DNA from 3 places in the Actinomadura sp. NAK00032 genome. Region 3 is predicted to be linked to each of the others. Evidence: riboswitches for the same ligand, from Rfam matches in the RefSeq annotation. Region 3 holds a riboswitch; each other region holds the start of a gene.
The links. Region 3 has a riboswitch for cyclic di-AMP ahead of HUT06_RS14810 (CHAP domain-containing protein). Riboswitches for the same ligand answer to the same signal wherever they lie in the genome.
Positions count from the first base shown of each region.

Region 1: it holds a riboswitch for cyclic di-AMP, as region 3 does, so the genes downstream of both, HUT06_RS40260 (NlpC/P60 family protein) here and HUT06_RS14810 (CHAP domain-containing protein) in region 3, are expected to answer to the same signal.
Region 2: it holds a riboswitch for cyclic di-AMP, as region 3 does, so the genes downstream of both, HUT06_RS09060 (NlpC/P60 family protein) here and HUT06_RS14810 (CHAP domain-containing protein) in region 3, are expected to answer to the same signal.

Region 1 covers NZ_CP054932.1:8,744,698-8,747,962, reverse strand. The annotation lists gene HUT06_RS40265 (LuxR C-terminal-related transcriptional regulator) at 331-561, shown strand; gene HUT06_RS40260 (NlpC/P60 family protein) at 911-1,891, opposite strand; cyclic di-AMP (ydaO/yuaA leader) riboswitch at 1,895-2,101, opposite strand; gene HUT06_RS40255 (amino-acid N-acetyltransferase) at 2,366-2,902, shown strand; gene HUT06_RS40250 (RDD family protein) at 2,899-3,265, shown strand, end outside.
Region 2 covers NZ_CP054932.1:1,941,180-1,944,444, reverse strand. The annotation lists gene typA (translational GTPase TypA) at 1-1,563, opposite strand, end outside; cyclic di-AMP (ydaO/yuaA leader) riboswitch at 1,756-1,899, shown strand; gene HUT06_RS09060 (NlpC/P60 family protein) at 1,907-2,932, shown strand.
Region 3 covers NZ_CP054932.1:3,152,141-3,155,405, reverse strand. The annotation lists gene HUT06_RS14815 (C40 family peptidase) at 1-732, shown strand, start outside; cyclic di-AMP (ydaO/yuaA leader) riboswitch at 1,239-1,438, shown strand; cyclic di-AMP (ydaO/yuaA leader) riboswitch at 1,584-1,726, shown strand; gene HUT06_RS14810 (CHAP domain-containing protein) at 1,735-2,580, shown strand; gene HUT06_RS14805 (hypothetical protein) at 2,620-3,265, shown strand, end outside.

The DNA of each region.
Region 1 (3,265 bases), 5.6 Mb from region 3:
GCGTAGCTTGAAACGATTCACGATCTTGCTCAGCGGCAAGATGCGGCGAGTCCGACGAGGAGGGCCGGATGCGGATGGCTGGCGATCTCATCCCGTCTCCCTCGGACGACCAACGAGTGAATCGTCACCCGGAGTTCCCCCGTAAGACCCCGCAATCGGCCAGGCGGCCACCTCCGGCCAAGCTCGTGAGACAGCAAAGGAACCCGATGATCTAAGTCCGGAGGCTCCGGACCCGGCAACCCAACGCGCGTACAGATCGAGGCCCAACCCGTGCCTGTGCAGCGGACGGCTGCATCCCCGCGGTCATCACCACGGACGAGGGAGGACGGAGTGGAAACAGCCACACTCGCACGTCGTGGCACCGACGATTTCGGGCTGAGCGAGGAGGAGATCCGGTTGCTCGCCCAGATCGCGAGCGGTGTCACCGCCGATGTGGCGGCACGCAAGCTGGAGCTGAGCGCACGGACCTTGCGGCGCCGGTTGCGGACGATCTGCGACCGGCTGGAGGTCAACACCCCTATCGAGGCCGTGGTGTGGGCGGCCCGGAGGCAGCTCATCTAGCCGGCTTCACCCCCCGACGCTCGCCAGGGGACGGGCGAGCGTCACAGAGATCCAGGCGGCGAACGAACGAATTCCGTCCGACCCCGCAGCGGCGGCGCCGGCGCCCTGGCAGGTAGGTCCCTGCAGGTGGCGTCGCCGCGGACGGCGTTCAACCCCGCTCCGCCCATGGATCCCCCACCCATGCGCACCTCCGCGCGGCAGGCACCCGCGCACACGCAGGCATGCGCGCACTCACGCGGGCATGCGCACGCTGACGCTCTCGCGTGCTGTCCGATCGGGCCGGGAGTGTCGGCCGGGTCAATTGGCAGGGTCAGTTGGCAGGGGCAGTCGGCGGGCTCAGTCAGCGGGGTCAGGCGACTCGGACGCCGCCCGCGAAGGGCCGTCCGCCCATGGAGGCGATCCTCACGACGTCGCCGGTGTGCGGCGCGTGGATCATCTTGCCGCCGCCGATGTACATCCCCATGTGGTGCAGGTCGGAGTAGAAGAACACGAGGTCGCCCGGCTGGAGCTGGTTGCGCGACACGTGGGTGCCGGCGTTCCACTGGCTGCCGGTGTAGTGCGGCAGGTTGATGCCCACCTGCTTGTACGCCCACATCGTCAGGCCGGAGCAGTCGAAGGTGCTCGGCCCGGAGGCGCCCCAGACGTACGGGCGGCCGAGCTTGCCCATCGCGTACCGCAGGGCCTGCGCGGCCTTGCCGGTGCCGATGACGGGGAGCTTCGCGAGCTGGGACGGGTCGCGCTTGACGATCGTGCCGCGGACCTTCTCGTAGGCGTCGGTGACCTTCTTGCGCTGCGCGTCGAGCTGGGTCCGCAGTTGCTTGACCTGCTTGGCGCGCGATTCGGCGGACTTGCGGGCGCGCTGGGCGGCCTGCATCGCCTGCATGAGCCCGAGCACCTTGGTGCTGTCGCGCTTGGCGAAGTAGTTGAGGGTGGCGGCCTGGTCGAGGACGGCCTGCGGGTCCTGGGAGGCGACGAACGAGACCGTCGGGTCGGAGCCGCCCTGCATGTAGCTGGTCGCGGCGAGGGTGCCGACCTTCTGCCGGATCGCCTGGAGCGACTTCTCCTGCCGCTCGGCGTTCTCGGTGGCGACCTCGGCGGCGCGCTTGGACTGCGCGAGCTTCACCTTCAGGCCGTTGTACTGCTCGGTGAGCTGCTCCAGCTGGTCGGCGAGCTTGAAGGCCTGGGAGCGGAGCTCTTTGGTGGACGGCTCGGGATCGGCGTGTGCGACGGCCACGGTGCTGGACGCCGCCGTCAGTGCGATGAGCGCGCCGGCCACGGTGACCGCGCGGCCGCGGAAGCGGCGAAGGGAAGCAGACCGCGAGTGCTGCACGAGTTCTCCTCTCCTCAACCGCCTACCGGGTTAGCTGACGGGTTGGGGCCGGAGCAGCCCGTCCGCGAGCGTGCGCGGGCCAGGCCGCGGTGCTGCGGATTCACCCCTGACGGCCGCCGCCTCGGGGAAATCCCCGGAAACGCTCCGAAAGTGGGTCCCCGGCTCCCCGGGGCGCTGGTCTGCGGCCCGTGGACTCGGCGGTTCGGCCTCCGTTCTGCGGGTGGCCGATGTCAGCGATGGACACTAACGGAATGCGGATTGGATGCCAACAAGAACTTGCAAAGTCGCAGGTCAGGCGGGCGGGGCGCGCTGGCGCCGCCTGGTCTCCGCCGCCTCTCGCCACTGTGTTCCAGGTCACTTTTCGTGGAGGTGAGCGGCGTATCTAGTTGCTTTTATCTAGTCATCCTTCAGGGGTGCTCACCGCGCGTATGTGGACGCCGACGTTCGGCTAGGTCCGGTGTTCGATAATCTCGCCTGTTTGTGGAGGTTGTGATCCGGCGTGCCCGTACCGCCGACGTTCAAGAGATCCGCAGGCTGGTCGATCTGTACGCCGGGTCGGGGCGACGCCTGCTCAAGAAGTCGACGGTCAAGCTGTACGAGGACGTTCAGGAGTTCTGGGTCGCCGAGGACGTCCAGGACGGGACGCCTGGGCCCGTCGTGGCCTGCGGAGCCCTGCACGTCATGTGGGAGGACCTCGCCGAGGTCCGCTCGGTGGCGGTGGCCAAGGGGTACGGCGGACGCGGCATCGGTCACCGCATCGTCGCCCGGCTGCTGGAGACGGCGCGTGAGCTCGGCGTGCGAAGGGTGTTCTGCCTTACCTTCGAGGTGGACTTCTTCGCGCGCCACGGCTTCGAGCAGATCCTTGGGACACCGGTGTCGCCAGAGGTGTACGAGGAGCTTCTCCGCTCTTACGACGAAGGCGTGGCAGAGTTCTTGGACCTCGACCGGGTCAAGCCGAATACGTTGGGCAACACCCGGATGTTGCTTCGCCTGGAGGACTGCCCCAAATGAGCGATTCCCCCCGCCGCGGACGGCGTTACCAACCGCCGCAGGGCCAGGGTTCCTACGGTCCCCCGCCCCCGTACCAAGGTTCCCAGTGGCAGCAGCAGCCACAGCACCAGCAGCAACCGCAGCAGCAGTGGCAGCAGCCCCAGCAGGACTGGGGGCGCTCCTACGAGCCGTCCTACGACCAGTACGGCGACTCCCACGACGCCTATGGCGGTTCCCAGGGCAGCGAGATGGCACTGGCCCCCATTCACCGCCGGGCCGGTGCGCGGGTCATCGACAACGCGCTCGTCGCCGTCTTCGGGTTCGCGCTGATCCTGCCCGTGACGGTCGCCGCGTTCGGCCTGGGCGGTGAAGGCGGCAACGACA
Region 2 (3,265 bases), 1.2 Mb from region 3:
GACGAAGAACGTGCCGCGCTCCTGCAGGTTCGTGATCGCGTACGCGGTGGCGGCGCCGGCGCGGTCGGCGACCAGCGACCCCGACGGGCGGGTGCGCAGCTCGCCGAACCAGGGCTCGTAGTCCTCGAAGACGTGGTGCGCCATGCCGGTGCCGCGCGTCTCGGTCATGAACTCGGTGCGGAACCCGATCAGGCCGCGGGCCGGGACGAGGAACTCCATCCGGACCCAGCCGGTGCCGTGGTTGGTCATCTGCTCCATGCGGCCCTTGCGGACCGCCATCAGCTGCGTGACCGCGCCGAGGTGCTCCTCGGGGATGTCGACGGTGAGCCGCTCGACCGGCTCGTGCCGCTTGCCGTCGATGTCGCGGGTGACGACCTGCGGCTTGCCGACGGTCAGCTCGTAGCCCTCGCGGCGCATGTTCTCGACGAGGATCGCGAGGGCCAGCTCGCCGCGGCCCTGCACCTCCCACGCGTCCGGCCGCTCGGTCGGCAGCACCTTGATCGACACGTTGCCGACCAGCTCGCGGTCGATCCGGTCCTTGACCATCCGCGCGGTGACCTTGGTGCCCTTCTCGCGGCCCGCCATCGGCCCGGTGTTGGTGCCGATCGTCATCGAGATCGCCGGCTCGTCCACGGTGATCAGCGGCAGCGGGCGCGGGTCGTCCGGGTCGGCGATGGTGTCGCCGATCATGATCTCCGGGATGCCGGCGATCGCGATGATGTCGCCCGGCCCGGCCTCGTCGGCGGGCTTGCGGGTGAGCGCGTCCGTCATCAGCAGCTCGGTGATCTTCACCCGCTCGATGCTGCCGTCGTGCCGGCACCAGGCGACCGGCTGGCCCTTCTTGATCGTCCCGGCGTACATCCGGCACAGCGCGATCCGGCCGAGGTAGCTGGAGGCGTCCAGGTTCGTCACGTGCGCCTGCAGCGGGGCGTCCGGGTCGTAGGACGGCGCCGGGATCGTCTCGGTGATGACCTTGAACAGCGGCTCCAGGTCGGCGCTGTCGGGCATGGCGCCGTCGGCGGGCTTGTCGAGCGAGGCCCGCCCCGCCCGGCCCGACGCGTACACGATCGGGAAGTCGATCTGGTCCTCGTCGGCGTCGAGGTCCATGAACAGTTCGTAGGTCTCGTCCACGACCTCGTCGATGCGGGCGTCGGGACGGTCGGTCTTGTTCACCACCAGGATGACCGGGAGCCGCGCGGCCAGCGCCTTGCGCAGCACGAACCGGGTCTGCGGGAGGGGGCCCTCGCTGGCGTCCACCAGCAGGACGACGCCGTCCACCATGGACAGCCCGCGCTCGACCTCGCCGCCGAAGTCGGCGTGGCCCGGGGTGTCGATGATGTTGATCGTCAGCCCGTTGTGCTTGACCGCGGTGTTCTTCGCGAGAATCGTGATGCCCTTCTCGCGCTCCAGGTCGTTGGAGTCCATGACCCGGTCGTCGACGTCCTGGTTCTCGCGGAAGGCCCCGGACTGCCAGAGCATGGCGTCGACCAGCGTCGTCTTTCCGTGGTCGACGTGGGCGACGATCGCGACGTTCCGGAGGTCGTCGCGCGTGGAGATGGGCATGCGGGTTACCTTGCGTGAGGTTTCAGGAGAGTCGCCGCAGAAACACGGCAGCACTCCATTCTACGCTCCGCGACCCCTCCCGCATTCCCGAGCGGGCCGCCCCGGGCCGCGCGCCCGCCCGATTGGCCAACTTTGCCGATCCTTTGTAATCTTCCCGAGATCCGGTCGTCCGGAGTCCCACCCCCCGGGGCTGCGACCGGAACGCCGAATCTCCCGCCCGGCGGGAGAACCGGGGACCCAACACCCCCGGGGTGAATCGGCGCGCGACACGCGCCGTAGGGCGACTCCTGGCCCGAACCCGTCAGCTAACCCGGTAGGCGTGCGTGGAGAGGAGAGCACCGGCTTGGCACCGGACCCCCACCGGCGGCGGCGCGTCGCGCCCACCGCCACCGCGGCAGCCCTGCTCCTGGCCGGCCTCGGCGCCACCGCGCCCGTCGCCGCGCCCGTCGCCGCGCACGCCGCACCGCTCGGCCTCGCCGCCGCGGCGAACCCGAGCCCCACTCCGACGACGGAGAAGGGCCTGCGCAAGAGCCTCAACGCGCTGAACGAAGAGGCCGAGATCCTCACCGAGAAGTACAACAAGACCCGCGTCGACCTGAAGGCCGCGCAGAAGGCCGAGCAGGCCGCCGCCAAGACCGCGCAGACCCTGCGGGCCCAGGCCGCGCCCGCCCGCGAGCGCCTCGGCCGGATGGCCGCCGCCAACTACATCGCCGGCTCCCCCGACGCGCTGTTCGGCGCGAACGGCTCCCCCGACGGGCTGTCAGACAGCGCCTACCTCGTCCAGAACCAGGCGCACGCCGTCCAGGCCCTGCAGAAGCAGATCGACCGGGCCGAGGCCGCCGAGCGCGACGCGAAGGCCAAGACCGCCCAGGTCAAGAAGGCCTGGGAGGACGCCAAGAAGGCGCGCTCCGAGGCGAAGGCCAAGGTCACCGAGGTGATGAAGCGCCTCGACAAGCTGTCCACCACGCGCGCCAGCGACCCCCGCACCGGCCTCACCGCGACCATCAAGGGCTCCGACCTGCCCGCCAAGATGGCCCGCAAGGCCTACGGCAAGCTCGGCTCCCCCTACGTGTGGGCCGCCGCCGGACCGAGCAGCTTCGACTGCTCCGGCCTCGTCGTCTGGGCCTACGCCCAGGTGGGCAAGCCCGGCCTGCCGCACTACACCGGCGACCTCTACCAGCTCGGCACCAAGGTCCCCCGGACCCAGCTGCGCTCCGGCGACCTGGTCTACTTCGGCGGCAACCTCCACCACATGGGCATCTACCTCAGCGGCGGCAAGTACCTGCACGCCCCGCAGACCGGCGATGTGGTGAAGATCTCCAAGCTGTCGGACCGCTCCGACTACGCCGGCGCCAACCGCATCTCCTGACCCCCCTCCCGGGCCGCGCGACGCGGCCCCCTCAGTCGTCGGGGGCTTCCTGCGGCGCGGTAGGAAGCCCCCGGCGGGTTTATTGTTTTGCCCTCGGCGGTCGGCGCTGGCGCGCCTTCCTTCCACGGGCAAAACGGCGATCGCTGCATCGCTCCGGCTCGCCTTGCGGCTCGCTTCGCGATCAGGTTCTCGCTTCGCTTGAACCTGGCTTCGCACGCGATCGCAACGTGGCGGTCGCCGCAACCTTGGGTTACGGACGTGTGCCTTGTGGTCCGCGCGTGGTGCGGGAGTGGCTGATGTCGTTGGGGCAGGTTCCCCGGTTCGTCTTCGCTC
Region 3 (3,265 bases):
ATCGCCCAGATGGCGGCCGCCGCCTACAAGAACGGCGACTCCACGGACGTGACGGGCTTCGTGGGCAGCAAGGACCCGCAGTCGATCCTCGACCAGGCGGCCGTCTTCTCCCACCTGTCGCACGAGCGCAGCTCCCAGCTCACCCAGTTCCTCGCCACCGCGCAGCGCCTGCGCCGCGAGCAGTCGCAGGCCAAGGCCGCCTACGACGAGATGAAGCAGAAGCAGGCGGAGATCAAGAAGAAGAGGGCCGAGCTCGACAAGAAGGTCGAGAAGCAGAAGGCGCTGGTCCGGCGGCTCGGCGGCGGTTCGTCGTCCTCCGGCGGTTCGTCGTCCTCCGGCGGCGGGGCGACCGGCGGCACCTACAACGGCCCGGCGAGCGGCGCCCCGCGCGCGGCGCTGGACTTCGCCTACGCCCAGCTCGGCAAGCCGTACCAGTACGGCGCCGAGGGCCCGGGCTCCTACGACTGCTCCGGCCTGACCATGAAGGCGTGGGCCGCGGCGGGCGTCGGCATCACCCGCACCACCAACTCCCAGTACGCCGCCACCAAGCGGGTGGCCAAGAGCAACCTGCAGCCGGGCGACCTGGTCTTCTTCAGCAGCCTCGGCCACGTCGGCATGTACGTGGGCAACGGCAAGATGATCCACGCCCCGCGCACCGGCAAGAACGTTGAGATCGTCAGCATCACCTCGGGCTACTACCTGAACAACTACTACGGCGCCGGACGCCCCTGAGGCGTCCCTCCGCGCCCCCGCCGAGGGGCCGCGGAACGGCTCCCCCCGACAACGGACCAGGCTTGACCTGGTCCGTTGTTAATTTTGGGGGGGTTTGCCTTCTCTTGGGGCTTTGGTACCTTGTCCTCACCCATCGGCGCCCTCCAGGCGCCGTGGCCACGCGACGCCCACCAGGCGCCGCGGCCCCGCGCGGCGCGTCAGTCAGCCGCGCGACGGCGGCGCGAGCCACGCGCCGCTCCCCCCTCGGGACGGCACGGCCCACGCGCCGTCCCCGCGGCACCCGCGGGGTGCCGCAGCGGTCCGCACGCGGACCGCGGCCGGCCCGGCCCACCGTGCGCACGCCCGCAGCGGCATGGCGCTGAGAGCGCGGCCACGGCGGTCCCTCGGGGCCAGCCTCCCCGGACGTCCCCCGGCAACGGGCCCGACGTCCGTGCACAACATCAGGCGCCGCTCGTTCGCACGCGGGAGACAGGTCCCGCGCCGGGCCCCATCTCGCCCCCAGGAGCGCAGCGGCAGCGCCGAATCCGCGCAGCGCGGAACCGGGGAACCACATCGCCGGAGTCCGGGAGTCCTCCCGGACGGGCATTCCGGCACCCGGGGTGAATCGGTGCGTCTCTCCCGGCCCCGTTCCGGTGGAGCCCGCCGTAGGGCCAGCTTCCTCGCCCGAACCCGTCAGCTAACCCGGTAGGCGTCTGGAAGAGCGAAGGAGAGATTCCGCAGCGTTGCCTGGGCGTGGCCGCCCATCATGCGGCCACGCCCGGACCCCCTGCGCTCCGCGGGCCCCGCCCGCCGAGCGCTCCCCATCCGAACCGGCGTGCCCGCAACGGGCACGCCACCGCCGAGTCCGCGGCCGCGCCAGCGCGCCGGACGCGGAGCCGGGGACCCATCCAGTCCCTTCACATCGGGGTGAATCGGCCTGCCCAAGGGCGGCCGTAGGGCGGCTTCCACGCCCGAACCCGTCAGCTAACCCGGTAGGCGGCATGGAAGTCGAGGAGACCCCCCGTGCCAGGCGCACATCGCAAGAAGATCCCGGGCAAGCACCGCAAGGCGAGCCCTCTTTCCCTCCCGTGGCGGACGACCGGCGGCGTCCTCGTCGGCGCCGCCGTACTCGGCACCGCCGCGGTGACCGCCCAGGCGTCCGTCCTGCCGTTCGGCTCCGCCCCCGCGGCGACCACGGCGGCCGACGCCGCCGTCGCCAAGAAGGCGGACAAGGGCTCGTCCGGAAACTCGTCCAAGGACGCCTCCAAGCGCGGGCGGAGCAAGGCGGCCACGACGCCGAAGCCGTCCGCGCCGTCCCCCGGCAAGAGCGCGAAGGCCGAGCCGGAGCCGGCCGCCGCCGGGAAGCGGGCCTCGGCCTCGCGTCCCACCGCCGCGCAGGCCATCGAACTCGCCCGGTCCCAGGTCGGCGTCAAGGAGGACGGCGGCGGCGAGACCAAGTTCCAGCAGTGGTACATGAGCACGTCCCGCGCGCAGCAGACCCTCGCCCGCGACGGCGGCTCCCTCGGCGGCTACAGCGACGCGAACTGGTGCGACATGTTCGTCTCCTGGGTCGGCGAGCAGATCGGCTTCACCGACCAGATCGGCAGCGACGCCTGGACGGTCGCCCACGCCCGCTGGTTCCAGGAGCACGGCCGCTGGGGCACCGAGCCCAGGCCGGGCGCGATCGTCTTCTTCGCCTGGGACGGCGGCAAGAAGGTCACCGACATCCGGCACGTCGGCATGGTGATCAAGAAGGCCGGCGAGGGCACCGTCCAGACCGTCGAGGGCAACACCGGCAACGCCGTCCAGGTCAAGGTGCGCTCGGCCAGTGACATCGTCGGCTACGGATACCCCGACTACAAGTCGTGACGGCCTCCCCGGCGGCGCGGGCTGCATAGGATCGCGCGCATGGAGGACGCTCGGGACCACGACCCGGAGCGGGACGCCCCCGAGCGGGACGCCTCGCGGCGCGGCGGTCCCGTCACGCGGCGCAGGGCCCTGGTCCTCGGCGCGGGCGGGACCGCCGCGCTGCTCGCGGGCGGCGGCGCCCTCCTCGGCGCGCGGGCCGGCGCCGGCGCGGCACCGGCGGCCCGCGCGGCCCGCGGCGGCGGGTCGCGCGCGGCCGGGCCCTTCAGCCTCGACGCCGCCGGGACCGTCCTCGCCAACCGCGCCCGGGCCGTGCGGACCGGCGACCGCTTCGCCTTCCTCGCCACCGTCGGGGAGGCGCCCAGGACGTTCCAGGACGCCCAGTCCCGCATGTACGACAACCTCCGCCGGCTGCCCCTCGAAGGCTGGGAGGAGCGCGCCGTCAACGTCCAGGCCGCGGCCGAGGACGGCGCCGTCCTCCGCGTGGAGGTGCGCTACCGGCTGCGGGGCTTCGACAAGGGCCACGTCGCCCGCACCCGCTACCTCGCGATGGCCCCGGGCTCCGGCACCTGGACGATCGCCGGGGACGGGACGTCCCACGGCCTCACCGACGACGCCGACATCTGGGACGGCGGGCCCCTCACCGTGGTCAAGGGCCGCAGCAGCCTCGTCATCGGCGACACGACGG